Regions from separate parts of the Priestia sp. ABM2_011 genome, predicted to be linked through region 3. Evidence: riboswitches for the same ligand, from Rfam matches in the RefSeq annotation. Region 3 holds a riboswitch; each other region holds the start of a gene.
The links. A riboswitch is a leader RNA that binds a small molecule or an ion and turns the genes downstream of it on or off. The one in region 3 is predicted to bind cobalamin.

Region 1 (7,509 bases), 4.2 Mb from region 3:
AGTTGTCATTCGTTTTGGCGCGATGCCGGTATCGAAACCGCTATTGCAATTTTTAAAAGCACACGAGCCGAAAGAAATGTTTGTAGTTGACCAAGGTAAAGGCTGGAGAGATCCTACTTTGCGTTCAACAGTGATGATTGAAGCCAATGAAACATTATTTTGTGAAGAACTGATCAAGCGCCTTTCAGCGAATCAAGAGGAGTCTACTTCATGGCTGAGTCTATGGAAAAAGATTAATGTTCAAACTGCACAGGCTCTCAAAACATTAACTTCTGGCCAGGAATGGTTCGAAGGACAAGTAGTTCAAGAAATTGTGGATGTAGTACCTGAAGGCACGGCTTTGTTTGTTGGAAATTCAATGCCTGTTCGAGATATTGATTCTTTCTTCTTAAATACGGAGAAAGATATTCCACTTTTTGTAAACCGAGGAGCAAATGGAATTGATGGTGTGGTTTCGTCTGCTCTAGGCGTAAGCACGGCTTACGATCACACCGTTTTATTTATTGGTGACCTATCTTTTTATCACGATTTAAATGGTCTGCTGGCAGCTAAGATGCATAATTTAAATTTAACCGTTGTGCTAGTTAACAATGACGGCGGAGGAATTTTTTCATTTTTACCGCAGTCAAAACAAGAAAAGCACTTTGAATTTTTATTCGGTACGCCAACTGGATTGAATTTTGAGCATGCCACTCGTCTGTATGATGGCACATTTTCTTCAGCAAGCAGCTGGGAAGAATTTCGACATGCAATGAACCATGCTTTCACAAAAGGCGGGTTACATGTTGTAGAGATTCGTACAACTCGTACAGAAAATGTAGAGACTCATCGCAGTTTGTGGAAACTTGTTTCCGAGGAAATAAATTTGTCAAACGGTGTGGAATAAGCAATGATGTATCAATTAAATGGTGTATCTTACTATGTGCACACCGAGGGAAAAGGAGAGCCGCTGCTGCTTCTTCACGGCTTTACCGGTTCTTCTCAAACCTGGCGTACCTTTATGAAGAAATTCGTTAAAGACTATCAAGTGATTGCTGTTGATATTATTGGTCATGGCCAATCAGCAGCTCCGAAAGAAATCAAACCATATTCAATGGAAGCAGCTGTTGAAGCACTGCATGAGCTGCTTCAACAGCTATCTCTATCACAGGTGAATGTAATTGGATATTCGATGGGAGGAAGGCTTGCTCTCTCATTTGCTCAGCGATATCCACACCTTGTGAAAAAGTTGGTATTAGAAAGCGCATCGCCTGGTTTAAAAACGCGAGAAGAACAAAAGCTAAGAAAAGAAAAAGATGAGCAGCTGGCGAGCCGCATTGTGAAAAATGGAATTGAAGAATTTGTGAACTTTTGGGAGGAAATCCCTCTTTTTCGTTCTCAAAAGCAATTGCCTAGCTATGTTCAAGAAGCGGTGCGTCAAGAAAGACTTTCGCATACAGAAATCGGCCTTTCCAACAGTTTGAAAGGAATGGGAACAGGAGTCCAGCCGTCCCTTTGGGAGAAGCTGGACGATCTGTTGATGCCGGTTTTGCTTATTACAGGAGAAGTAGATCAAAAGTTTTGTTTAATTTCCAAAGAAATGCAAACATTAATACCAAATGCTACTTCTAAAATTATTTTAGGGACAGGCCATGCAATTCACGTGGAACAACCCGAGATTTTTGGTAGAATAGTAAGTGAGTTCTTAGCTACTACATAATTAGGAGGAAATAAAGATGACAGTTGAATGGACATCAGTACGTCAATATGAAGACATTTTATACGAAACATATAACGGAATCGCTAAAATTACGATTAACCGTCCGGAAGTGCACAATGCATTCCGTCCAAAAACAGTAATGGAATTGATCGATGCATTTGCTTATGCTCGTGACGATGCAAGCGTTGGAGTAATTGTATTAGCAGGTGCTGGGGATAAAGCATTTTGCTCAGGCGGAGACCAAAGAGTTCGCGGTCACGGCGGCTATGTAGGAGAAGATGAAATTCCACGTCTAAACGTTCTAGATTTACAGCGTTTAATTCGCGTAATTCCAAAGCCGGTTGTTGCAATGGTATCAGGCTATGCAATTGGTGGAGGCCACGTTCTTCACGTTGTATGTGACTTAACAATTGCAGCGGATAACGCAGTCTTTGGACAAACAGGTCCTAAAGTTGGAAGCTTCGATGCAGGATATGGCTCTGGTTACTTAGCTCGCATCGTAGGCCATAAGAAAGCGCGTGAGATCTGGTTCTTATGCCGTCAGTACAACGCTCAAGAAGCACTAGACATGGGATTAGTAAACACGGTCGTTCCATTAGAACAGCTTGAAGCTGAAACAATTCAATGGTGTGAAGAGATGTTAGAAAAAAGTCCAACCGCTCTTCGTTTCTTAAAAGCAGCATTTAATGCTGATACGGACGGCTTAGCTGGTATCCAGCAATTTGCGGGTGACGCAACGCTTCTTTATTACACAACGGACGAGGCAAAAGAAGGTCGCGATGCATTTAAGGAAAAACGCAATCCAGACTTCCAACAGTTCCCACGTTTCCCTTAAACAGCTGAAACAGCTTGGTGATTATCATCAGGCTGTTTTTTCAATTTGATTTAGTTAATTAGTATAAAAAGGAGAGAAATTTATGAGTGGCCAAACGATTCCTAATGGGCTTATGCAAAGAGCATATTTGACGCCAAACCGAGTGGCGGTAGAAACACTGCAAACGTCGCTTACTTTTCAAGAGCTTCATAAGCGTGTTCAAAAAGTAGCGCAGCAGCTTTCGTTTAACGGTGTAAAGCAAGGTGATACCATTGCTTTATGCATGAAAAACAGCGTGGAGTTTATTGAGATTTTACATGCGGTTTCTTATATTGGCGCTCGGGTGCTGCTCGTCAATACGCGTTTGACAAATGAAGAAATCAATTATCAGCTAACAGATGCAAACGTGTCGTTGCTTATTACGGATGAAGCATTTTTAACGAGAGAGTTCCAAAGTTCCATTACTCAGCTTCCTTTATCTTCTTTAAAAAGTTCTCCAGAAACAGAAACGTATTTTCAGAAAACGTGGAATCTCGAGGAGACGTTCACCATTATGTATACGTCTGGAACAACAGGTAATCCAAAAGGAGTGCTGCAGACATATGGAAATCACTGGTGGAGTTCCATTGGTTCAGCGCTTAATTTAGGATTAAATGAAAAAGACTGCTGGCTTATAGCGGTTCCTTTGTTTCATATTAGCGGATTATCCATTTTAATGCGGAGCGTCTTTTACGGAATGAAAATCATTTTAGAAGAACGATTTGAAGCAAGAGCGGTGAATGAAGCCATTGAAAACAAAGGAGTAACAATTATTTCGGTTGTCACTTCCATGCTATCGAATATGCTGGATGAATTAGCTGAACGTAAATACCCAAATACATTTCGCTGTATGCTTTTAGGAGGAGGACCCGCACCGCTTACTATTTTAGAGGCTTGTGTGAATAAAGAAATTCCTGTTTATCAAACGTATGGAATGACAGAAACATCTTCACAGTTCGTTACGCTTTCACCTGAAGATAGTTTGCGAAAACTGGGATCAGCAGGTAAACCATTATTTCCGTGTGCAATGAAAATTGTAGATGAGAATGGAAATGAAACACGTGAAGCAGGAGAAATCATTGTTAAAGGTCCAAATGTTACAAAAGGATATTTAAATAAACCTGAAGCTACTAAAAAAGCCCTTCAACAAGGCTGGTTCTATACAGGAGATATCGGGAAAGTGGATGAAGAAGGTTTTCTATATGTATTAGACAGACGTTCGGACCTTATTATCTCAGGTGGAGAAAATGTATATCCAGCTGAAATTGAAAATGTTTTGTTGAAGCATCCCGCTGTTAAAGAGGCCGGTGTAACGGGAGTAGCCGATGGAAAATGGGGACAAGTTCCTGCAGCATGCATTGTTATAAACGAAGACGTTTCAGATGAAGAGTTATCTTTACACATTCAACAATTTTTAGCAAAGTACAAACTTCCAAAGTATTTCGTTCGAGTAGAGGAGCTGCCGCGAACGGCCTCTAATAAAATCATACGCCGGAAGCTATCATCGTTCATACAGAAAGGGATTTAATCGATGATTATCAAAAAAGTACATCTTTATAAAATTGACATGAAGCTTCTTTCTCCTTTTTCAACAAGCTATGGTACGGTCCAGGATCGAGAATTGATTTTGCTTGAAGTAGAAGATGAAAAAGGATTTACAGGATGGGGAGAAGTCGTTGCTTTTTCATCTCCTTGGTATACGGAAGAAACGATTCAGACATGTTTTCATATGTTAGACGATTTTTTAATTCCTTCGCTTCTTCACCAGCAGCTTCAAAAACCAGAGGATGTTCAAAAGTTATTCAAACCTCTAAAGCGGAACAACATGGCTAAAGCAGCTTTGGACTGTGCTGTATGGGATTTGTATGCAAAGCGCCAAAATAAGCCCTTAGCTGAAGTAATTGGCGGAATAAGGCCTGCTGTAGAAGCTGGAGTGGTAGTTGGCTTAAATGATATTTCCATCATGAAAGAACAAATAAAGACTTATATGAAAGATGGTTATAAGCGCTTTAAAGTGAAAATTAAGCCAGGCGCTGACTATGAGCTACTGAAACAAATTCGAGATGAATTTCCAAGCATTCCTCTTATGGCTGATGCCAATTCAGCCTATACGTTAAGCGATAGTGATTCATTGAAAAAACTAGATGAATTGAATTTAATGATGATCGAACAGCCGTTAAGTTCGGATGATATCCTTGATCATCGATTATTACAAAAGCAAATGAAGACGCCGATTTGCTTAGATGAAAGTATTGTGAGCTATGAAGATGCACGTCATGCAATCGAACAAAAAAGCTGCAAGATTATCAATGTGAAAATCGGTCGAGTTGGCGGAATGTCTGTAGCAAAAAAAATTCATGATTTATGCGCCCTACACGGTGTAAGGCTTTGGGTTGGCGGAATGTTAGAAGCCGGGATTTCACGAGCTCATAACATCGCCCTTGCCACACTGCCTTCTTTCACGATACCAGGTGACATTTCTGCGTCGTCTCGCTATTGGGAAAAAGATATTATTAAGCCCGAAGTAGAGGTAGAAGCCGGAGTAATAAAGGTGAAGGAAAAACCGGGGATAGGATACGATATTGATAAAAAGTTTATCAAAACAATCACAGCATTTGAAAAAGAATACAAATAATTAAAAACCGTTTTTTATGAAAAACGGTTTTTTTATTGATGTTGGCAATGTTTAGTAGAAAAATAGGACAAATTTTTTAAAAAGAGCACATTGTTCCATCAAGCGTGTCAAAACATGTTATGATGGAGTAGTTTGATGAAAAAAGTCGAAGGATTTTATCGTAAAAAACAAAATTATTTTTGAAAATAGGTTGATAGTTTTCTAAGTTGTCCTATATAATGTGTTTATAACATAACACAATATGTTGTTTGTTAAACAATAATAAAATACTATATTTTGTGTTTTCCAGTGAAAAAGGTGTCTGATAAAAAGACTTAAAAGGGAATTTGGTGAAAATCCAAAGCTGTCCCCGCAACTGTGAATGCTGATGAAATAAGGAGATCCACTGTGAGTAAACATCATGGGAAGGCCTTAAAGTAAAAAGAAGCATAAGTCAGGAGACCTGCCTTTTTTATGTCGTTTTATCTTCTTCGGGAGGTGAGAGGGTAGAGCGAGGATTGAGAAAAGACTTAGTGTCTTCTTCTATCTTCGTTCTATTCGCTCACCGAGGTACGGTGAGCGATTTTTTATTTTGAAGTGAAGAGAGGAGCCATATTTATGGTGAATACATTAAAGCCTACAATTCTACATGAATTAACTGCATATATTGAACGTTTAAAAAAAGAATTTACGCAACTTGATTTTTCTTTGTATGAGGAAAAGGTTATTCAAACTGTTACAGTAAAGGAAAATATGACGGACGAAAAGGTTGCAAACGTACTAATTTTGGCAGCCCTAGAGCGTATTTCAATGGAAGAACCAGATTGGACGTACGTGGCGGCAGACGTCTACTTAAACGAACTATATCGAAAAGCAGCGGACAACCGAGGTTATGATAAAAAAGAGAAGTACGGTTCGTTTTATCAGCTTATTCAAGAACTAACAAAAATCGGCATTTATAATAAACAGCTATTAAAAACATATACAGAAGAAGAAATTAATGAAATTGCTTCAGTCATTATTCCTGAACGCGATCGTTTATTTACATACATTGGATTGCTGACATTAGCAGATCGCTATTTAGCGACATCACATGATAAGCGTGTATACGAATTACCGCAAGAACGTTTTCTTATCATTGCTATGACGCTGATGTCTCAAGAAAAGAAAGAAAATCGAACAGCATTAGTAAAAGAAGCGTACTGGGCGCTTTCTAGTCTATATATGACGGTTGCCACACCAACACTCTCAAACGCAGGAAAGAGCTACGGACAGCTATCTAGCTGCTTTATTGATACGATTGATGACAGCTTACGCGGTATTTATGATAGCAATACAGATTTGGCCACGCTTAGTAAAAATGGAGGCGGAATTGGTGTCTACCTCGGTCATATTAGAAGCCGAGGAAGTGATATAAAAGGTTTTAAAGGCGTATCATCAGGAACAATTCCATGGATGAAACAGCTAAATAATACGGCTGTAAGTGTCGATCAGCTAGGTCAACGACAAGGAGCTATTGCTGTATATTTAGATGTTTGGCATAAAGACATTTTTTCATTCTTAGACGCGCGTTTGAACAATGGTGATGAACGCCAGCGCACGCATGATTTATTCACTGGCGTATGTTTGCCAGATTTGTTTATGGAAAAAGTAGAAGCACGTGAAGACTGGCACTTATTCGATCCTCACGAAGTTCGTACGCTGATGGGCTACTCGTTAGAAGATTTTTATGATGAAGAAGAAGGCAGCGGTTCGTTCCGCACTCGTTACGCTGAGTGTGTAAACAATGAACAGCTTTCAAGAGAAACAGTGCCTGCTATTGAGATCTTCAAGCGCATTATGCTTTCGCAGCTTGAAACCGGAACTCCTTATATGTTCTATCGTGATACGGTTAACCGAGCTAATCAAAACCGACACGCGGGCATGATTTACTGCAGTAACTTATGTACAGAAATCACGCAAAACCAAAGTACAACGGTCGTAACAGAGGAAATTACGGAAGACGGAAAAATTATTATTACAAAGAATCCGGGCGATTTTGTTGTATGTAATCTTTCTTCTATTAACTTAGCGAGAGCCGTAACTGAAGATGTACTTGAACGTTTAATTCCAATTCAAGTACGCATGCTTGATAATGTTATTGAGTTAAATGATTTGCCGGTACTTCAAGCAAAGCTAACGAATCAAAAGTACCGCGCAGTAGGGCTTGGCACATTTGGCTGGAACCATTTGCTTGCCTTAAAGAAAATAGCATGGGAGACAGATGAAGCGGTAGCATATTGCGATGAATTGTATGAACAAATTTCTTACTTAACCGTGCAGGCAAGCATGAACTTAGCTAAA
Region 2 (7,509 bases), 2.1 Mb from region 3:
CTTTTGCACAAATTGTAATAATTTGTCGGTTGGTTTTTGCCCCTTTTTCTTTAATTGCATTAATAATAATAATTCCAAAAACAAATGATGCTAATGTATCCATTGTTAAGTAGCCTTCTTGGAAGCCTTTGAAAAATGAGTGTGTTGTATAAGCTTCGCTTGGTGCTTCGAACTTTCCAATTGGGTTCACAACGGCTACAACTACCAATATTCCAATAAACGTTAATTTAATAGGTGTTAAAACTTTTCCTACTAAATCGACAATTTTCGCAGGATTTAGCGAAAAAAAGCACGTAATCGTAAAGAAAATTACCGTGAAAATGATAAGGGGAAGGTGACCTGAATTTTCTGATAAAAAAGGCTTAACGCCAATTTCAAACGAAACACTTCCCGTTCTTGGCATTGCAAAAAGCGGTCCGATTGCCAAGTATAAAATCGTAGTAAAGATAATACCGAAAGCTGGGTGTACGCGACTAGCTAAAGACTGCAGATCCTCTTTTCCGGAAAAACCAAATGCGAGAACGCCTAGCAGAGGCAGACCTACACCCGTTACTAAAAATCCAGCATTTGCTGACCAAATATTGCTTCCAGCAGACTGACCTAACATTGCAGGGAAAATTAAATTACCTGCGCCGAAGAATAGGGCAAAAAGCATAAAGCCAATAACCACTATAAATGAAAAAGGAACTTTGTTTGACACATTAAAACCTCCAAAATTATAAATGCTTTTTATTATCGTGTTGAATAATTAAAATTTTCAGAATTTTATATTCGAATAATAAAAATAAACATGTATCGTATTATACTAACCTAAAATGCATATTTCAATATAAAATTTTATTTTTTTTATTTATTCGCTGAAATAGCAAAAATAGAAAAATACTTAGCAAAAAAATCTCAGTGTACAACAATTATTTGATATGATAAAACAGAACCGTGGCTTTTAAAAATTTGCATGTGCGGCCTTACATCCTTATTAGTAAAGAACTGTTTACATAAGGTGCTGTAAGGATGTATATTTATACACGGTTCGTTGAACCGCATATGCTCGATGGGTGAAAGTCAACTGTGCGAAAGGAGCAAGAAAGTGAAAAGGTTAGGTCTAGCAACTCAGATTCTAATTGGACTGATCTTAGGCGTAGCTGTAGGTGCTATCTTTTACGGAAGCGATACGGCCATTTCTATTTTACAGCCAATTGGAGACATATTTATTCATTTAATTAAGATGATTGTCGTACCGATCGTGATTTCAGCATTAATCGTAGCGGTCGCAGGAGTAGGCGATATCAAAAAATTAGGTAAGCTTGGCGGAAAAACAATTCTTTATTTTGAAATTGTTACAACCATTGCGATTGTAGTGGGGATTATTGCCGCGAACTTATTCCACCCTGGTGCAGGGGTTGATATGGGACATATTGAAAAAAGCGATATTTCTCAATATGAGGCAACGGCAAAAACGTCTGAAAGTACAGGGATTGCTCAGGAGCTTCTTCATATTGTTCCGACAAACGTCTTTCAGTCGGTAGCAGAAGGCGATCTTTTACCAATCATTTTATTTTCCGTACTGTTTGGTGTAGGCGTAGCTTCGATTGGACAGAGAGGAAAACCTGTTTTAGCCTTTTTTGAAGGCGTCTTGGATGCAATGTTTTGGGTAACTAATTTGGTGATGAAATTTGCTCCAGTAGGTGTATTTGCACTTATTGGTGTTAATATTATAAAGTTTGGTGTCGGATCACTTATTCCATTAGGGAAATTAGTGTTCGCCGTTTACTTCACCATGATTTTCTTTGTGCTTGTGGTTCTTGGAATTATTGCTAAAATGGCTGGAACAAGCATGTTTACGCTCATAAAAGTGTTAAAAGACGAGCTGCTTCTTGCTTTTACAACAGCAAGTTCAGAAGCCGTTTTACCATCTCTTATCAAAAAGATGGAAGACTTCGGTTGTTCTAAATCGGTTACATCGTTTGTTATTCCAACAGGCTACACGTTTAATTTAGATGGTTCAACCATTTATCAGGCGCTGGCATCGCTGTTTATTGCTCAAATGTACGGCATTGACCTTTCCATTATGGATCAAATTCAGCTCCTTCTTGTGCTAATGTTAACCTCAAAAGGGATGGCTGGTGTACCAGGGGCATCGTTTGTAGTTGTACTTGCTACGCTTGAATCTATGGGCTTCCCTCTTGAAGGCATGGCATTTATTGCAGGAATTGACCGCATTCTTGATATGATGCGTACCACAGTTAACGTAGTAGGAAATGCTTTAGCTGCAATTGTAATGTCCAAGTCTGAAGGCGAGTTTGATAAGCAAAAATCATTAAATTACACAAATGAATTAAAGAAATCAAACATAGCTTAAAACAAAAAAGCCGGGCAGCTGCCTGGCTTTTTTGTTTGGAGCTGCCTGTTATCTTTTTTGAAACATATGGTAAAATAAAAGAAATGAGAGACAAAGGAAGTGTCATAATGACGGAAACTGTTCAGTTAATTAAAAAGCTTGTTTCGATTCCCAGTCCTTCTGGAAATACAGAAAAGGTGATTTCATTTGTCGAAGACTATGTAAAAGAGCTAAATATTCAAACGTATCGCAATCGAAAAGGAGGCTTAGTCGCTACCATTCCCGGTAAAGATACGGATCATCACCGCATGCTGACGGCTCATGTCGATACATTAGGTGCTATGGTAAAAGAAATCAAACCGAGTGGACGTCTGAAAATCGACTTGATTGGAGGGTTCCGCTACAATTCCATTGAAGGAGAATATTGTGAAATCGAAACGTCAGCAGGAGAAGTATTTACAGGGACCATCCTTATGCATCAAACATCTGTTCATGTGTATAAAGATGCAGGTAAAGCTGAGCGAAATCAAGATAATATAGAAATTCGATTGGATGAAAAAGTACATAGCGCAGAAGATGTTCGCAGTCTTGGAATTGAAGTCGGCGACTTTGTTTCGTTTGATCCTCGTGTAGAAATAACAAAAAGCGGTTTTATTAAATCTCGTCATCTCGATGATAAAGCAAGCGTAGCTTTATTGCTTCAGCTCATGAAAACAATTCAAGAAGAGCAGATCGAACTGCCATACACTACGCACTTTCTTATTTCAAATAATGAAGAAATTGGATACGGAGGAAATTCTAATATTACGCCTCAAACGGTAGAATACTTAGCGGTTGATATGGGTGCCATGGGAGATGGACAATCTACTGATGAATACACCGTGTCTATTTGTGTAAAAGATTCAAGCGGCCCATATCATTACGGTTTGAGAAAGCATTTGGTGGAGCTAGCTAAGCAGCATGATATTCAGTACAAATTAGATATTTATCCGTTTTACGGATCAGATGCTTCTGCTGCTATTCGTGCCGGGCATGACATCGTACACGGCTTAATTGGTCCAGGAATTGATTCTTCTCATGCGTTTGAGAGAACGCATCAAGATTCATTAAACCATACGTACAAGCTTCTTTACCACTATGTGCAATCGAACATGGTTCTGCTTTAAGAAAGGAATATTTAATTAGTGTATTTTTATGCAAAACAAAGAGCAGGACGGGACTGTGATGTCTGTACTTTCCTTTCCTAAAAAAGAAGCCGGCTGTCCGGCTTCTTTTTTTAATAAATACTATATATTTTTTTACTGGTGAAGCAACAGTTGGTAAAAAAAGCACCTTTTTTAAAGAGGTATAATACGGCTTAAACCTTTTGTACATTTTGTTCATTTACAGAAGTTAAAATGTTTTTAAATTTTTAAAAGTTTCTTGTGACAAGTTTTGTAGAATGGGTTTTCAAAAGGATATGGTTTCGTCATAATGTGGATATAGCGATCACTACAATAATCGGAGGCGAATCTTTTCATGTGGGTACTGACGGTATATGCTGGAAAAGAAATGAAAATGTTTGAATTTGAAACTGAAACGCAGGCGAGAGAAGCTTTTGCAAAAACAAATGGCTGTAAAGTTCTTTCAGAAGTCGTGTATTATAATGATCCTCATTTAACATTAGTAGCTATATAATGAAAAAACAAGAGCTGACTTTATGCTCTTGTTTTTTCATAGCTTCTTGTATCTTACGAAAAGAATAGAGTTGAAATAAAAAAAAATGTACGCTATGATATGGTAGTTACTTCTATTATTCTGATAGTTTAAAAGGTTCATATATATCAAACAGCAACAGTAAAGATGCCAAGAAGGCTTAATAGGGAAACTGGTGAAAGACCAGTACTGCCCCCGCAACTGTAAGTGTGGACGAACGAGTATAACCACTGTGGAAAAATCACGGGAAGGTTCTCAAGTAGAATGATACACAAGTCAGGAGACCTGTCTTTATTGTGAAGTTTCTATTTCTCCGGGGAGCGGGAAGGGAAACGTTGGCTTAAAGTGGCATTCGTGTACACTTTTATTCTGACGTTTTACCCGCTCGCATATTAGCGAAGCGGGTTTTTCTCGTAGCACAAAACTACATATCGTGCAAAAAAGGTGCGCAATGTTCACATTGCGTTAAATGGGAAGTCTGGTGTGAAGCCAGCGCGGTACCCGCCACTGTGAAGAGGAGCTGATTGCATATGCCACTGTATTCGGGAAGGCGCAATCAAGTGATGAATCGAAGTCAGGAAACCAGCCTTTTTCTAATGCGAAGCTTACCCTACGGGATATAGGTGGAAGTGCAAAAACTTAGTTTGAATTTTTCTGCGCCTCTATCATTGATAGAGGCGTTTTTTTAGTAAAGGAGCGAATAAGTGTGACGACGTGGAACTTAAATGGAACAAAACATCACGTATTGATTTGTAATGGAAGCAGCTGTATGAGAAAAGGTGGAGAAGAAGCCACGCAAGCTATTCGAAATAAAGTGACTGAACTGAATCTAGATGAAGCGGTTCACACAACCCGTACGCGCTGTAACGGAAGGTGCAAAGATGCTCCTGTAGCTATCGTGTACCCTTCAGGAGATTGGTACAAGCAGGTCACTGAAAACGTAGCTCATCGAATTGTTGAAGAACATTTAGCAGGAGGCTGCAGTATAAAGGAATCACTTATTTATGAATATGATCAAAACGGTTTTGTTTCTCCGGAAAAGAGTGACTCCATAGAAGGAATTGACAAAGTAAAAAGTAACGCATAAAGGAGGAGCTAGCATGAAAGGTAAACTGTTAGTTATTGGATTCGGCCCAGGAAGCTTTGAACATATTACACAGCGAGCAAGAGAAGCCATTCAAGAAAGTGATATGATCATTGGTTATAAAACCTATGTGGAATTAATTCAAGGACTATTAACGAATCAGCAAATTATTAGTACAGGAATGACCGAAGAAGTAAGCCGTGCACAAGAAGCCGTAAAGCAAGCTGAAGCGGGAAAAACCGTGGCGGTCATTTCAAGCGGAGATGCAGGAGTATACGGAATGGCCGGCCTTGTGTATGAAGTGTTGATTGAAAAAGGATGGAAAAAAGAAACGGGCGTAGAGCTGGAAGTGATTCCTGGCATTTCGGCTATTAATTCATGCGCATCCCTCCTTGGGGCGCCCGTGATGCATGATGCCTGTACGATTAGTTTAAGTGACCACCTTACGCCTTGGGAGTTAATCGAAAAACGAATCGAAGCAGCTGCACAAGCAGATTTTGTAGTAGCTTTTTATAATCCGAAAAGCGGAAGACGCACAAGACAAATTGTGGAAGCGCAAAGGATTTTATTAAAATACCGTTCCCCCGATACGCCTGTTGGTCTTGTGAAAAGCGCTTATCGTGACCGTGAAGAAGTGGTAATGACCAATTTAAAAGACATGTTAAATCATGAAATAGGCATGCTGACTACCGTTGTTGTCGGAAATTCATCTACGTTCTTTTACGATGACTTAATGATTACACCGCGCGGGTATCAGCGTAAATATACCCTCAACCAAACAGAGCAGCCGCTAAGACCGCATCAGCGACTTCGAAAAGAAGCAGAACCATGGGCTCTTGATCAAGAGGAGACTGTAAAGCAAACGGCTTCAGCTATTGAAGATGTTCAGAACACAAAAGAAGAAAAAGCAGCTTCACGAGCTCTGGCAGAAGAAGCGCTTCAAGCAATTTTAGGTGAAACTACTTCACCGGTCGTACACCAGCCAATTGAGTCTATTTTTGAAGTGGCAGTTAGTCCAGGGCTTGCAAATAAGAAGTTTACGCCCGTTCAAATGACAACACTAGCAGAAGTTGTTGGTGAAAAAGGTACGATGGAGTATACGCCTGACCATCAAATCAAACTGCAAATTCCAACGGCTCAGCCAGATGTGATTATTAAAAAGCTCCAATCAGCTTCCTTTTTACTATCTCCAGTCGGAGACGTGTTTACAATTAAAGCGTGTGATTTTTGTGATGGAGAAAAAAGTGACGCCATCCCGCATACGGAACAATTACAAAAGCGTCTCGGTGGAATGGACATGCCAAAAGAGCTGAAGCTTGGTATTAATGGATGCGGTATGGCCTGTTACGGTGCTGTTCAAGAAGATATCGGCATTGTCTACAGAAAAGGTGCGTTTGACTTATTTTTAGGGGCTAAAACGGTTGGACGAAACGCCCATTCAGGTCAAATTGTGGCGGAAGGCATAGCGCCCGATGACATTGTTGAAATAGTGGAGAACATTGTCCATGAATATAAAGAAAAAGGTCATCCAAATGAGCGGTTTCATAAATTCTTTAAGCGTGTGAAGAATGTTTATGGATTCGACTATCAAGATATAACACCAAAAATAAAAGTAGAACCAGCTCCGTGTGGAGATTAAAAATGGGAGGGCATTATATGAAATCAGTTTTATTTGTCGGTCATGGAAGTAGAGATCCTGAAGGGAACGATCAAATTCGCGAGTTTATCTCGACTATGAAGCATGATTGGGACCCATCTATTTTAGTAGAAACGTGTTTTCTAGAGTTTGAACGTCCGAATGTAAGTCAAGGCATTGATACATGTGTGGCAAAAGGAGCGACAGATGTAGTTGTAGTTCCAATTATGCTCTTGCCAGCTGGCCACTCAAAAATACATATTCCGGCGGCTATAGATGAAGCTAAGGAAAAATATCCACACGTAAACTTCGTGTACGGACGTCCCATTGGCGTTCATGAAGAAGCCCTTGAAATTTTAAAAACGAGATTACAAGAATCAGGAGAAAATTTAGAAACTCCAGCTGAAGACACGGCTGTTATTGTCTTAGGGCGAGGAGGAAGCGATCCTGATGCAAACAGTGATTTATATAAAATTACGCGCCTTCTTTGGGAAAAAACAAACTACAAAATCGTCGAAACTTCTTTTATGGGCGTGACCGCTCCATTGATTGATGAAGGAGTGGAACGATGTTTAAAACTGGGCGCTAAAAAAGTGGTTATTCTCCCGTATTTCTTATTTACAGGAGTACTAATTAAGCGTTTGGAAGAAATGGTGAAGCAGTATAAAATGCAGCATGAAAACATTGAGTTTAAGCTAGCCGGCTATTTCGGTTTTCATCCAAAACTGCAGACAATTTTAAAAGAACGTGCTGAAG
Region 3 (7,509 bases):
GCTACATAATAGACGGTATGAACTCCGCTTGTCATACTTTTTATTTGTAACAGCGTTTTATTCGTTTCATTTGATTGTTGAATAAAGTGCTGAGAAGCCATGGTCATAATACTTGTATACAAAGCGGGTCCAATTGCGCCTGAAACTTGGTTAATCGTATTTGAAATGGCTGAACCGTGAGCGTGAAGCGGTTTAGGTACTTGATTTAAAGCAAGCGTCATTACGGGTCCTATGCTTAAACCTACGCCAATTGTAAAGGCAGCGTATAAAATAGCTGCGGTCATCGTGGTTGTTTCTCTTGAAATGGTAGTGAACAAACTTAAAATAAACGTTAAAAGAATTAAACTTGTTAAAAGCAGCGGTTTAAATCCAATTTTATCAAACAAACTTCCTCCGACCATAGCTGTTAGAGCCAGCGTTACTCCTCCTGGAAGCATAAGAAAACCTGATGGTAGCAACTCTATACTGATCCAGTCAATCCAGACGTTTAGGTCTTGTATAGGAGTGAAGATTGACGTTGGTTTGACAGGTGTAAGCATTGCTTGAAATGTTAAGAATAAGTTTACAAAGTATTTTGAGGCTATCCTTTTATTTCTGTTAAAAAAATATAGTCAAGTAATGAAATTAAAAGAAGACGAGAAGCGTATAGCATGTTACGATAGGGACGGTATAGAAATTGACACATATCGGTTTCTAATAGAAGAGACAAATTTTAAAATTTTTAAATGTAAGGTTGTGATTCACCTGAGACTGAATAAATTTATTAGTGAATCTGGCAAAGCGTCAAGACGCGGGGCAGATAAGTTAATTAGTGAAGGAAGAGTAACCGTTAATGGAAAGGTTGCAAAAATCGGAGATCAAGTTAAGCCTGGCGATGATATTCGAGTAAGCGGCCAACAGCTTCGGATTGCTCGAAATAATGTATATATTGCACTTAATAAACCAGTCGGCATTACAAGTACGAGTGAGAAAAAAGTAAAGGGAAACATCATTGACTTAGTCAATCACCCTTTGCGTATTCATCATGTCGGACGACTAGATAAGGATTCAGACGGCTTAATTTTACTTACAAATGACGGCGATATTATTAACGAAATTTTACGTGCAGAAAACAAGCATGAAAAAGAATATATTGTTGCAGTAGATAAGCCGATTACACCCGAGTTTATCAAAAACATGTCTGAGGGAGTAAAAATTTTAGGTACAAAAACGCTTCCTTGTAAAGTGACACAGCTGTCTAAGTACGAGTTTCAAATTATTTTAACACAGGGCTTAAATCGTCAAATTCGCCGTATGTGTGAAGTGCTCGGATATGAAGTATACCGACTTCAGCGTACGCGTATTATGAATATTCACTTAAACAACTTGCCTGTTGGGCAATGGAGAGATTTAACGAAAAAAGAGCGTACGCAGCTATTCAAAGAATTAGACTATGAACCTAAAGAGTGGTAAATCAAAAGACACCAGCCTGTTAGACTGGTGTCTTTTTTTATTCGCATACAACTACTTGTCTAGAAAATACGCTTTTGCGCGCTACGCAGCGATCTGAAATAGAAAAGCCAGCTTCATGAATCATATGGTCAATCGTGTCTACTGTAATTACGACTACTTTATCCGCAAAGCGGCGAGCGTGTTTTAAAATAGAAAGCTGATCTTCAGGCGTCGCGTGGGTGTAGAGATTGTAAGGCATGTCGATGATCGCTACGTCATAGTGAGTGGTAACATCCGAAATCGGTCCGGTTTTGACATCACCCTTTAAGCCGAAATGCGCAATATTTTCACGAGATCCGTCGGTCACAAGTGGGTTGATATCGCGTCCTACAATATCAATGCCCATTGAAAGAGCTTCTACGAGGACTGTACCAATACCACAGCATGGATCAATCGCTTTGATTCCTTCAGGCTTTGGAACGGCAATGTTAGCTACAGCTCTTGCAAGGCGGGTACTGAGTGCCGTAGAGTATTCACGCGGTTTCTTCAAATGATGCAGCCATACAGCTTCGCTTTTTTGATATTTTCCAAAATACCAGCGTCCTTCAAATGGAACAATTCCAAACAAATGGTCAGGGTTATGCAAGTCTGCTTCTGCTACAAAATGCCAACCCACATCACGTTCAATCGCACGCTGACCTTTATAGCTTATTTTTTGATCTTTTTCTAAGTCATTAATTTTCATAAAAATGAGTTTAAATGTTTGATCTCCAAGGTCAATATCTTCTACTTGTTTGCAAATATCTGCAAGGTCATCTGATTCATACATAATATCTAATCGCTCTTTGATAAAAGGGCTTCTGCTTGGATCAAGTTTAACGGCGCTTTTTATGATAGGTTTCTCAGTTTCAATTTCAAAAAGAGAGCGTCTCTCTAATTGACATAGTGAGAGTTCCTCTTCGCTGCATGCGTATGTGTAGATATACTGAGGCAGCTGCGTATGGTTATTCAATATCGTATCATCCTTTATCGTATCTAATTATCCTTCTTCTCAAACAATAGCGAGAAAAGAAGAGAAAAGCAACGAATTTAAATATATTTGGCTGTGAATACTAAATTGAAGCGCTACATAGTCCACTTATTTGACAAAACATGCTAAAATAACTGATGATAACCTGCATGTGCTGCTGTTTATACAAAAGAACTGGATCAAGGTTTCTCAAAAATCATTTATACACTGCTGACATTTTGATGAATAGGAGAGGCTACGTGATGTCTAAAAGTGATCATGAAAAGCAACAGATGAGTCGGGCTGATATGAAAAAACAAGCTAAAACATCCTCGCAAAACCTTGTGATGAACGTACTCATTGCCATTGTATCTGCATGTATTTTAGCTCTTATTATAAATATTTTTGTACTAATGAAATGAGCCGTTATGCTGCTCATTTCTTTTTATTAGGTTCAGCTTTTATTGAAGAGTTTGAGGTCTCTTTCACTAGAGAGCACATTGTGAATAGCATATCTTTTTTTTACAAATGATAGTTGTGATATGATAAAGCAATAATACATTAGACAAAAAGCTGGAGGTTACTTAGTATGCCATTACTTAGATTTGATGTAATAGAAGGAAGAGACGAAAAAGAGTTAAAAGCATTACTAGACTCTACTCATCGAGCGATGCTAGAAGCCTTTGGCGTCCCAGAACGCGATCGTTATCAAATTGTACATCAGCATCCTGCTCATGAAATGATTATTGAAGATACAGGTCTTGGCTTTGAGAGAAGCAAGGATTTGGTTATTATAAGCGTGACGAGCAAACAGCGAACAGAAGAGCAAAAACAAGCTCTTTACAAATTAATTGTAAAAGAGCTGGGAGAAAGCTGCGGAATTCAGCCAAGCGACATTATGATTTCAATTGTTGAAAACGGTAATGCTGACTGGAGCTTTGGTATGGGAGAAGCTCAATTCTTAACTGGGAAATTATAAAATGGTTTATTATCTAGAGAAGCCCTTATTTCTAAGGGCTTTTTCTCATTTTGTCTATAAAAATATTATTCTCTTAGTCACATCTTACTCAAAATTAAATACAGACATCTGTCAAATGAATGATACAATAAGCTTATATGCCGTTTTGAGTGGGAAAACCAAAAAAGAGTTCGGCGTACTAACTTCAGAACAACAATAATTTTACATAAAGATGTAAAGATTTAAAGGTTAAAAGAGAAATGTATAAAATCTGTAAAACAAAAGAACAGTTACGCGTTAAACATAGGAGTAAAAGGTTCTTCACGTGTTTTTTCGGATAATAAGAGAAAGTAATTTTGATCATTGAGGAGGAACTTAGAATGTTTGGATTTGATGCAGATGTATCGCCATTAGTGCGAATTAAAGTAATTGGAGTCGGCGGTGGAGGAAATAACACCGTTAACCGTATGATTGAACATGGTGTACAAGGGGTAGAATTTATCGCCGTTAATACGGATGCTCAGGCGCTTAATTTATCTAAAGCAGATGTGAAAATGCAGATTGGTGCGGCATTAACGCGAGGATTAGGTGCAGGAGCTAATCCAGAAGTAGGAAGAGAAGCTGCAGAAGAAAGCAGAGAGCAAATTCAAGAAGTACTGCAAGGCGCAGATATGGTATTCGTAACAGCTGGCATGGGGGGAGGCACTGGTACTGGAGCAGCTCCGGTTATTGCCCAAATTGCCCGTGAACTAAATGCTTTAACAATTGGAGTAGTTACTCGCCCTTTCAAGTTTGAAGGAAATAAACGTACCAAGCAAGCAGTAGGCGGTATTACTGCGATGAATGAATCGGTAGATACCCTTATTGTCATTCCAAACGACCGCTTGCTTGAAATCGTTGATAAAAAGACACCTATGCTTGAAGCATTCCGTGAAGCAGATAATGTTCTTCGCCAAGGTATTCAAGGTATTTCAGATTTAATCGCTGTTCCGGGGCTGATTAACCTTGACTTTGCTGATGTAAAAACAATTATGTCTAATCAAGGATTTGCGCTTATGGGTATCGGACGAGCTTCGGGATCAGATCGAGCAATTGAAGCAGCGAAAAAAGCGATTTCTAGTCCGCTGCTAGATGCATCGATTGATGGAGCAAGAGGCGTGCTGCTGAACATTACGAGCGGCAGCAGCCTGAGTCTTTACGAAGTACAGGAAGCAGCAGATATTGTCACGTCCGCTTCTGATCAGGACTTAAATATGATTTTTGGATCTGTGATTAATGAAGATTTAAAGGACGAAATGATGGTAACCGTTATTGCCACTGGATTTGATGATGAAGATATTTCACCATCAGCTTCCACTTCTAGAGTTTCAAGAGCACGCTACTAAATTAAATAACCAGCTTTTATGGTGGCAATTGTTTTTCAATTGCCTTAAAAGGGAATCCGGTGAAAATCCGGAGCGGTCCCGCCACTGTAACAAGGAGCCTTATGTCAAAAAGCCACTGTCTATTTAGAGACGGGAAGGCGGTATAAGGCAATGACTTGAAGCCAGGAGACCTGCCATAAATCGCAGCACACAATAACCTACGAGGATAGGGAGGTGTTTTGGCAGAATCAAAAATACGATAAACAAGGGATACGTTTATCTGAATTTGTTGTGAAGGCAAGCACTTCTTTTTAGAAGTGCTTTTTTTTGTGTATTAAAATAGAAGGTGGAAAAATGAATGATAAATAATAAAAAACTTGTATCTATGATATTTCTCGTGTTACTTTGCCTCACTGCTTGCGCTCCTAATGAAGAGAGCGTAAGTATAAAAGAAAGAAAGAAAACGGATAAAAGTGTGACGTTTTTATTTAATTTTACATCTGCAACGCTTGATCCTCATACGGACGATAATTATACAGCAGTTCGTGGGGGAGTAGGGGAGACGCTTGTTAAAATCAACGACGATTTAAAAATAAAGCCTTGGCTTGCTGAAAAGTGGGAAACGAAAGATAACGGCCTTACATGGACATTTATGATAAGAAAGAACATCACGTTTCAAAATGGAAAAGCGCTGGATGCAAATGCCGTTAAATCTTCTCTTCAAAGAACGATAGACCAAAGTTATGCGATGAAAAACGCTTTAAATATTAAAGAAATGAAAGCGAACAGTCATGCGCTGACAATTACATTAAAAGAACCAATGCCTAAATTTCCTTCTGAATTAGTGCATCCAAATACAGCTATTATAGATGTTGATGCTTCTAATATAGCTAAGAAGCCCATTGGTACGGGTCCATTTCGCGTCTTGTCTTTTGATCAAGGAAATCAAGTGAAATTAGAAAGATATGAAAATTATTGGGGTGGAAAAGTGAAATTGAAAAGTGCGATCTTTGGATTTAACGAAGATGCTAATGCGCGAGTTGCTGCTCTTCAATCTGGAACAGCCGATATTATTTATCGCCCGCCTTTAGAAAGCTTGGGCACTTTACAAACAGATCCGTCTTTTAAAGTAAGTGGAGTACCTAGTGTGCGCACCCATTTATTGCTTTACAATCAAACCAATGACGCATTAAAAGACGAAAATGTAAGAAAAGCTATCGATACCTTATTGAACCGAAAAGAAATTGTTAGCAGCATCATGAACAATCAAGCGGCAGCGGCTCGAGGTCCATTTTTACCCCAATTTCCTTTTGCTGATAGTACTGCTAATGAGCAAAGAGGTATGACATCTGCTAAAAAATATTTAGAGAAAGCAGGCTATCAAATCAAAAATGACAAAGCAATCAAAAATGGAAAGCCACTATCGCTCTCTCTTGTCACATACAGTTCTTTGCCAGAACTGCCTTTAATTGCTCAGCTTATACAGTCTAATGCCAAAGAGTTAGGAATTACTATTAAGATTCACCTAGTTGAAGATAGCGATGAATATGTAATGGCAAAAGATGATTGGGATTTAGCATTGTACAGCCTTATCACAGCACCTAGAGGAGATGCCAGTTATTATTTAAGTACGAACTATTTGCCCGGCGGTGGTTTAAATGCCAGCCGGATTAATGATGATACGCTAACAAAAATGATAGAACAGTTAAATTCAACAGTAGATGACGCAAAACGAGATCAGTTAGCCAAACAAGCAACCGCTTTGATTAATAGAAAAATGCTGACGTCATCGATTGTACATCCAAACATTGTTGTTGCTTATAATCAAAAAGTGAAAAACTGGACAACACATCCAAGCGAGTATTATATGCTGACTCAGCATTTAGACGTAACGCCGTAGTTAACATTGCAGCATAAGCAGAGAAAAGAAAAAGTATACAATGATCGTTAAAAGGATGTGACAGTAAACGTGCAAGAAGTACAAATGTATCAAATTAAAGAAGTAAAAGAAAAGGATGCTGAAGTGATTCAGTTTGTCATGAATATGCGGAATGAGCTATTTCCTATGCTGGAAAAAAATCAGCTTCCTGTGGATTTGCTTCATTTTAATGAACATTACGTTCAAGCGAAAGACGCTGCTTTTTTTGCAGCTGTTACGGAAAATCAACAAGTAATTGGAACCATTGGTTTATACGCTTACGATGGACGGTTTCATGCATTAAAAGAGCGATATGAACATAGAACTGCAGCTGAGATTGTAAAATGCTATGTCGATCCAGCGTACCGGCGTCTAGGCATTGGACAGCAGCTGTTAAAAGCAGTTGAACAATTTGCCCAAAGTCATTTTTATGACACGCTGTATCTGCATACTCATCCTTTTTTACCTGGCGCTATTCCTTTTTGGGCTTCACAAGGCTTTATCAAAAGGCTAGCTGAACAGGATGAACCATGGAATACGCTGCACATGGACAGAAAAATACAACGAGTCGTAACGTAACGAGATCATACAGTAATTACCATGGAATCTGTATATGGGCTCAGGCTATAATGAACGTAACTTACATTTATAGCCTGTAGGGCAAGTCCTTACAGAAAAGAACCACGTTTCGAATTGGCTGAAACGTGGTTCTTTTCTGTAAAAAACAAGTAACAAAATATTTTTAAAAATATATATGAAATCGCTTTCAAAATAATGAAATATATTATATAATTACTAGTGTTGTGTTGTACTTTGTTAGTGTTAAATC
Region 4 (7,509 bases), 1.4 Mb from region 3:
TATGCATATAGCTATATGTCGGCTCCTCTAACACGCCCGCTTCAAACAGTTCATTAGATACTAGCACGACCGTCTGAGACTGCGCAAACAGCTTATCGAGCGCTTCTATCATCTGACGAAAAACCTCTTGTTTGCCTTCTTTTGTTTGCCACCTTTTTTCGGTTAAAAAAAGCTCATTGGCAAGCCAGTTTGTGACACAGTCCAAGAGTATAGTATCATCACTTCGAAGGTTTGGAAGAATTTGTTGTAAATCTACAGACTGCTCGATCGTTGCCCAAGGCGTGTTCGCCGCTTGACGTTCTGTTTGATGAAGCTGGATACGTTTTTGCATTTCACTATCTGTTTGCCGGCTTGTGGCAATATAAACAGCGCGCTTTGTACAAAAAGTTTGAACCATGTTCTCCGCTGCACGTGATTTGCCGCTTCGAACCCCTCCGCTAATAAAGATGATCATATTTCATCGAGTCCTTGTTTGATTACGTTAAGTAAATAGTCATTTTCTTCTTTCGTTTTCACAGCCAAACGGATATAGCGTCCATTTAAAAATGGGAAGTTTTCAGTATGCCGAGCTACCACACCGCGGCTTGCTAAATAGATAAGCCAGTCGCGCGTTTTAATAGAAGACGGAACGCTGCAAAGATAATAGTTTGTTTGAGACGGAGAAACCAAAAGCCCCCATTCTTCTAGTTGACTCAAGATCCGTTTTCGTTCTTGTTTAATATAATGTACGGTTTTTTTCACAAAATCTTTTTCATCTACACATATCATCCCTACTTGCTGCGACAATCCGTTTACACTCCAAGGAGGCTGTTTTTTAGACATCTTGCTAATGATTTTTTCATTTGCCAAAATATAGCCAAGGCGAAGCCCCGCAATATTAAACATCTTTGTCATCGAACGCACAACAATGAGATGTTCATAGTTTAGAATAAGAGAATCAAATGAAGGCTGATGTTCGACAAAATCAATAAATGCTTCATCAATTATTAAGTATGTACCATGATGAGCAGCAGCTTTTACTACTTTCATCCATTCCTCGTGACTATACATAACGCCCGTTGGATTATTTGGGTGACAAATCCATAGTACTTTTATATCCGGAAGAATACTCATAATCAACTCTATATCCCAGCTCCAGCCATTTTCTTCAGCTAAAGGAACGTATGTCACTTCACATCCATACGCTTTACTTGCCTGTTCGTATTCGACAAACGTCGGCTGTACAATCCCCGCTTTCTCTCCTGAAAATAAAGAAGCAATAAGGAAAAACGCTTCAGCGGCCCCATTTGTGGGCAGCACTTGGGCAGCGGAAACATGATGATGAGCTGCAAGTTTATTTTTTAGTTCTGTTACTTCAGGATCAGGGTAACTAAACGCAGCTTCCTTGAATTCGTTCCACTTTTCGTGAAGAACAAGGGGAGCCCCTAAAGGATTTGTGTTTACGCTAAAGTCTTTTAGATGCGACAAATTCTCGGCCCCTATTGCTTTTAAAAAGACATTGGGGTTAGCTCCATGTGTAGGTAATAGCACTAATAACTCCTCCTAACAAAAGATAGAATAACCACGTAGCATAGACCGTCCTTTTCATAATGAAAACAGCTTGTTCAATATGACCGGCTTGCAGGGGAATGAGTGGTTCGCCCATTTTTGCACGATTAGATTCTATGCCTTTATATGTATTAAGCCCGCCGAGTTGAATACCTAAAAGAGCAGCCACTGCACTTTCCCCGTATCCGCTATTTGGACTTGGATGCTTCTTAGCATCGCGCTTAATCAAACTCGTTACATGCCAAAGAGAATATTGGCTTTTTGCTACATTGACAGCGGTCATCACCACTGCAGTTAACCGACTTGGAATATAGTTTAATACGTCATCAGTTTTTGCACTAAAATAGCCGAACAGAAAGTAGCGGTCATTTTTGTACCCAACCATCGAATCACATGTGTTAATAGCTCGGTAAAAAAAGGCTAGGGCTCCTCCTCCTATAAATGCATAAAAAAGCGGAGCTGTAATACCATCACTTGTATTTTCAGCCACGGTCTCTACCGTCGCTCTGGCAATTTCTCCTTCTGACAAACGATCTGTATCTCGTCCCACAATCATGCTTACTTCATATCTAGCTTTCTCCATATCTCCTAGCTGAAGCGGCTTTTGCACCTTATAAGCAGCTTCGCTTAAGGAACGAGTGGATATGGTAGTTGCAATTATTACGCCCTCTACTAAAACACCTAGTATAAAATGAACTCCGTACAAAGCATGGAGAAATAAGAAAGGAACAACTCCTGCGAGCACCACCATACTTATCACAAGAAGCAACCCTTTGAATCGTTTTCCTGCACCTTTATTTAATCTGGAATCCATCCAATAAATCCACTTGCCAAACCAGCGAACGGGATGCGGCCAATTTTCTGGGTCGCCTATGATTCGGTCAATGAGTAAAGCAATCGTCATGGCCGTCAGGTGTGCAATTATCGCTTGCATAATACTCATTTCTTCACCTCTTTCCCTTAAGTGCCTGCTCTAAGCTTATTTTTACCAGCTTGGCTACCGCTTGACCTAAAGCGGTCATAGAGCCTGCATATTCATATAATGGTCCTTGCTGAGACGCTGCAACTGAGATGCTGTCCGTAGATGTTCCCGTAGCAATCGTCTTTGTAGCTGGATCTATGACACCCAGCTGTGACAGCGTTTTTGTTTTGGCTTCTGTAGCGGCAATAAAAAGCTGTAAAAACGCAGCATCCGTAAGCGTGCCTTCCACGAAAAAAAACATATTAATTGTACCGGGAGAGGAATAGAACGGGACAGCTTCGTCAGCTGTAATATCCACTGCGTTTCCTACGCCAGCCGTTATCACGGAAGCTACTCTTACTCCGTAGCCTTCATAACAGTAAATTGCTCTTTCTTTTAACCAAACGGCTGTCATCAACCCTACGATTTGCTCATGGCGCACATTTTCTTTCATCAAATATTGCTCATACTCTAAAGAAGGAGTATCTGAATAATAGTCTTTATGAACAAATCGATTGTAAAAGGTGTCCGTTTCCGTGATGCCTGTTCCTAAAACGCCTGAGCTGTATGTTTTATAAGAAGTCTCGGTTTTCATGATTAAAAGCTCAGGCCGTTCTTCAATTTTAAGATGTGAAAAGGGACCAATCCCCTTTTCAATTCGAACTGGAATATGGTCCCTCTTTTTATTTATTGTACACCTCAGGGTATACTGCTTTTGCTAAGTCCTCTAAGCCATCTACAATACGAGGTCCTAAGCGGTTGATTTTGTTTTGATCAACCTTTTCAATATTCCCCTCTTTTACAGCAGTCATGCTGCTCCAAGCGGGACGCTTCATAATCTCATTTTTGTCTGCATCATACGTTGCGATAATAACGTCAGGGTTTAACTTAACAACTTGCTCTTCAGAAAACTTAACCCAACCCTTTTCACTAGCCGCTACGTTATCAGCACCGATCATAGTAAGCATTTCGTTCATGAACGTACCTTTTCCTGTTGTATAAATCTCAGGAGCTCCCGATACCTCTATCCATACTTTTTTACGATCTTCTTTTGAAATCGTTTTTGCTTTTTTCTTAATTGAAGCTACTTTTTCTTTCATGTCTTTAATTGTTTGATTAGCTTCTTTTGTTTTACCCGTTAATTTACCAATTTGCGTAATAGAATCATAAACCGTATCAAACGTTGTTGAATCTTTTACAACAAATACCGGAATACCCGCACTTTCAATTTGTTTAAATACTTCATCTGAAACGCCCATACTTGAAGCGTGTGCCAGCACTAAATCAGGATTTAAAGCAATAACTTTTTCTGCATTAACGTTCATATCTCCCACCTGCGCTTTTTTCTTTACGCTTTTAGGATAATCATCGTTGCTTGTGACACCGACTAATTCTTTTTCAAGGCCAAGGGCATATACAATCTCCGTATTACTTGGCATTAATGAAACAATTTTCTTAGGCTGTTTTTTCAACGTAATTTCTTTATCACGCGCGTCTTTTACCTTCACTGGAAACGCAGCTTGTGACGTTTGTTCTGTATCTTGCTTCGTTTTTTTATCACTGTTGCTTTGGCTGCCTGCACCGCATGCAGCAAGTACGATGACTAACAGCGCAATAATGGAATACGAAAGCCATTTTTTCATCTAAATACTCCCCCTATATATTGTTCATTGTGAATACGAAACCTCCACGTTAAAGAAAAAGCAAATGATCATGCAAAAAGCAGCGCTATCCCGTTTTTTCCGCTTTGACTATGTATACTGCTCGGCAGCAGCTTCAAAATAAAAAAGCTTTACTTTCAATTGAAAGCAAAGCAGGTAACGTCAAGATAAGCAGGAAAAGAATCCGTTCACTATACTTGATATGTATGTTCATTACCCTGCTTCACCCTTCCTCGAAGGTTTCACAGCTAACAATAAGGCAGGTCTCCTGACTTACGCACAAAGCGCTTACAGTGGCGGGACCGCGCTGGTTTTTCACCAGACTTCCCTTTTCACTCAATCTTTAAATTGAGACCTTATTGCTTTACGATTATTCACTTGTCCTAGTATACCCCACTCATCGAAAAATGGAAATAGCCATTCTCACAAAAAAAGCTGCGAGAATGCTCTCGCAGCTTAGGGAATTAAAGAGTTGCTAAAAATTCACGGACCGCTTCAGGCGTTTTAGCATTTGCACTGTGCAGGTGCGCAATTTTTTCACCGTTTTTATATACAAGAAGAGAAGGAATACCCATTACATTGTTTTCAGCAGAAAGTTCTTCAAACTCATCCTTGTCAATTTTAAACCATGCTTTATCTGTATTTTCGTCAACGATTTCATCAATAAACATATCCAAACGTTTGCAATCAGGACACCACGTTGTCGTAAAAATCCCAACGCTTAGTGTTTCATTCTTAATTTGTTCGCGAAATTGTTTTTCTTCCGTAAATTGTTTCATTGTGTTACCTCCAGCGTCTATTCGTTCCTTCCTACAATTCTATAGTAAGAAGTCTGACTTCATTATAAACGATTTTTTTATCGTTGTGCTAATGTTTCAGCTTATTTAGACCATAACGGTTTTAGACGTAAAAAAATGCTAGCTTAAAAAAGCTAACATTTCGAAATTGTAGAATGTTGTGTCTATTATCAGCTGAACCACTTAGGCGGCATGTTTCGGTTCCAATAAATTTTCCCTAAATCATAATGCTTTTGAAAATTATCTGCGGCCGCATGATAGTGAAAATTAAACCAGTATCCATCTTTTGGAGGATTTTCACGCCGTACATGAAACCGTATTAAGTCCTGACCGGTTTCCCGGTCATATACATGGAAAATCTTTTCACCGTAGCCAGCAGCAGGGTGCTCGCTTATCTCGAGATTCTGAATTGACTGTTCACGTTCAGTGCCAATGTCGGTCAGCACTTCTTCAATTTTAGGTAACACTGCTTGACGAAATTCATCTTCAATGACAGGACCAATTTTTGTTCCGAATTTTTCCACTGACTGTTTTTCAGCTGATTCCATTGCATACGTAACAAATGATGAAACGTCTTCATATTTTGGTTCTTCATATGGCAAATGAATATCTTCTATAACAGCTGTAACAGGAGTTGTTTCTCTTACATACCCTGCTTTATGTTGCTTGTCCGCTTTTGCATCATCAACGTATAAATATTCTGGTGGAGTGACAAGCCCAAATGTAAATACTGTAATAAATACAATTAGCATTCTTTTTATCCATCTAGGCATTCGTATCTTTCCTTTCTCATCTTTTCCCATATGGTCTTTTCATATTGTAAAATTCATTATCATAACTCACTAGGTATTGTAACATACTTATTAATTTTTTACCTATATTTGCTTATTCATTTATGCTGTCTACGGGCATTTGACGACTTTTCAGTTAGCACCTTCCTTCTTCTGTTTGAGGTTGTCACACCGAGCGGAAACCTATACAAGATATTCCTTTTTTGCTGGATGCTTAAACACAAAAGTATTTTTATGTTCAAAAATATATCATACTTTTATGAACTTTAGATGAAATTCATAAAAAAAACTTCCAAAACTTTTTAATTCCTAAAAGGTTTTGGAAGTCTTTTCAATGAGCGTAATTAATTTTACTTTTTTGGTTATTTTTGTATATCAATTGTCCCGTAATGAAATTTTGATGTTTTTCGTTTTTGCACAGTAAATCCATGCTCTTTAAAACGACTGCTTTTCCAATGATCTTTTAGCACGACCTTTTGTTTGGCTACTCTTTTTGCTTCTTGTATAGCCATTGGCGTCAGCGTGGTATACAGTGCTATTGCTTTAATACCGTTAATTCCATTCGATTCCTCAATTTGTTCTTGAAACATAGGGTCAAAGTAGACAACATCAAAAGAATTATCTTCACAACACGCCAAAAACGATTCAAAATTTTGATGAACCACGTTTATACGCTTCATTGCATCATTCAACTCTTGTACGTCACTTTCCCAATTTAAAAGTCCTTGTTTGACTAAATAAGCTACATAGCGGTTGCCTTCTAGTCCGACAACTTTCCCGCTTTTCCCTACCGCTGCGCTCGCCATCATACTATCCGATGCAAGACCAAGTGTACAGTCAAGCACGCTCATTCCTTTTTCTAAACCAGCAGCTTCAATAAACGGATCACGTTCTCCGCGCAGCCATCTCTTCACTCTAAACATAGCGGAGTTTGGATGAAAAAAAATAGGTTCCTCTTCGTTTTGAACGTGCAACTCTACTCTATTTTTACCGACAACCAGCACGTCTGCAGCTTCAATATTTTGAAGATCTGCAACAGATTTCTTCTCTCTTGTTACAAAAGGTATACTTAAATCAGCGGCTACTTGTTTGGCTTTTACAATCATCTGTTCATTTGTTCGACCAGCAGTCGTAACAATCACTTTCATAACTCCCCCTACACTGTTTGGCTATTTACATAAAGAAAAAGGATGCCGATAGACATCCTTTTTCTTATAAAGTATATGCGATTTTTCTTTAAAAATCTATATACTAGATGTGACAAAAGCAGGACATTTTATGAACAGTGCTGCTTAAAGCCATTTAAAATGTTTTCAAAAATAACTTCTAACGGCTGACCTTCAATTTCATGTCGAGGAATAAAATGAACAACTTCTTTTCCTTTTAAAAGTGCCATAGACGGTGATGAAGGCTCAATGTCCCCAAAATATTCACGCATTTTAGCTGTTGCTTCCTTATCTTGACCGGCAAAAACAGTTACCACTTGATCTGGTTTTTGCTCAGACTGTAAGTACGCTTGCGTTGCTGCAGGACGTGCTAAACCAGCAGCGCATCCACAAACTGAATTAACGACAACAAAAGTTGTTCCTTCTATGTTTTCCATAAAATCAACTACGGATTCCTCTGTTGTTAATTCTTCATAACCAGCTTGAGTTAATTCTTGACGCATTGGTTTAACTAACTGACGCATATATTCTTCATATGCCATTGACATATTAACATTCCTCCTAACAATCATTCACGCTAAAAGC

Region 1: linked by a shared signal. The riboswitch ahead of ACXAE4_RS03490 (ribonucleoside-diphosphate reductase subunit alpha) and the one ahead of nikA (nickel ABC transporter substrate-binding protein) in region 3 are both predicted to bind cobalamin.
Region 2: linked by a shared signal. The riboswitch ahead of ACXAE4_RS14705 ((2Fe-2S) ferredoxin domain-containing protein) and the one ahead of nikA (nickel ABC transporter substrate-binding protein) in region 3 are both predicted to bind cobalamin.
Region 4: linked by a shared signal. The riboswitch ahead of ACXAE4_RS18045 (ABC transporter substrate-binding protein) and the one ahead of nikA (nickel ABC transporter substrate-binding protein) in region 3 are both predicted to bind cobalamin.

The regions. Positions count from the first base shown of each region.
Region 1 is NZ_JBSWUB010000001.1:637,893-645,401, forward strand. It holds gene menD (2-succinyl-5-enolpyruvyl-6-hydroxy-3-cyclohexene-1-carboxylic-acid synthase) at 1-886, shown strand, start outside; gene menH (2-succinyl-6-hydroxy-2,4-cyclohexadiene-1-carboxylate synthase) at 890-1,699, shown strand; gene menB (1,4-dihydroxy-2-naphthoyl-CoA synthase) at 1,716-2,534, shown strand; gene ACXAE4_RS03480 (o-succinylbenzoate--CoA ligase) at 2,617-4,080, shown strand; gene menC (o-succinylbenzoate synthase) at 4,084-5,187, shown strand; cobalamin riboswitch at 5,466-5,651, shown strand; gene ACXAE4_RS03490 (ribonucleoside-diphosphate reductase subunit alpha) at 5,785-7,509, shown strand, end outside.
Region 2 is NZ_JBSWUB010000001.1:2,717,309-2,724,817, forward strand. It holds gene brnQ (branched-chain amino acid transport system II carrier protein) at 1-700, opposite strand, end outside; gene ACXAE4_RS14690 (cation:dicarboxylate symporter family transporter) at 1,088-2,359, shown strand; gene ACXAE4_RS14695 (M42 family metallopeptidase) at 2,467-3,504, shown strand; gene ACXAE4_RS14700 (hypothetical protein) at 3,857-4,015, shown strand; cobalamin riboswitch at 4,162-4,340, shown strand; cobalamin riboswitch at 4,459-4,638, shown strand; gene ACXAE4_RS14705 ((2Fe-2S) ferredoxin domain-containing protein) at 4,740-5,120, shown strand; gene cobJ (precorrin-3B C(17)-methyltransferase) at 5,134-6,756, shown strand; gene ACXAE4_RS14715 (sirohydrochlorin chelatase) at 6,774-7,509, shown strand, end outside.
Region 3 is NZ_JBSWUB010000001.1:4,801,587-4,809,095, reverse strand. It holds gene ACXAE4_RS25300 (MFS transporter) at 1-584, opposite strand, end outside; gene rluF (23S rRNA pseudouridine(2604) synthase RluF) at 736-1,452, shown strand; gene ACXAE4_RS25290 (TRM11 family SAM-dependent methyltransferase) at 1,490-2,443, opposite strand; gene ACXAE4_RS25285 (hypothetical protein) at 2,704-2,862, shown strand; gene ACXAE4_RS25280 (tautomerase family protein) at 3,030-3,419, shown strand; gene ftsZ (cell division protein FtsZ) at 3,779-4,783, shown strand; cobalamin riboswitch at 4,786-4,976, shown strand; gene nikA (nickel ABC transporter substrate-binding protein) at 5,121-6,662, shown strand; gene ACXAE4_RS25265 (GNAT family N-acetyltransferase) at 6,732-7,259, shown strand.
Region 4 is NZ_JBSWUB010000001.1:3,353,560-3,361,068, forward strand. It holds gene ACXAE4_RS18025 (bifunctional adenosylcobinamide kinase/adenosylcobinamide-phosphate guanylyltransferase) at 1-454, opposite strand, end outside; gene cobD (threonine-phosphate decarboxylase CobD) at 451-1,530, opposite strand; gene cbiB (adenosylcobinamide-phosphate synthase CbiB) at 1,505-2,491, opposite strand; gene ACXAE4_RS18040 (adenosylcobinamide amidohydrolase) at 2,496-3,104, opposite strand; gene ACXAE4_RS18045 (ABC transporter substrate-binding protein) at 3,193-4,152, opposite strand; cobalamin riboswitch at 4,412-4,544, opposite strand; gene ACXAE4_RS18050 (thioredoxin family protein) at 4,635-4,949, opposite strand; gene ACXAE4_RS18055 (YpjP family protein) at 5,138-5,740, opposite strand; gene ACXAE4_RS18060 (class I SAM-dependent methyltransferase) at 6,121-6,900, opposite strand; gene ACXAE4_RS18065 (BrxA/BrxB family bacilliredoxin) at 7,035-7,472, opposite strand.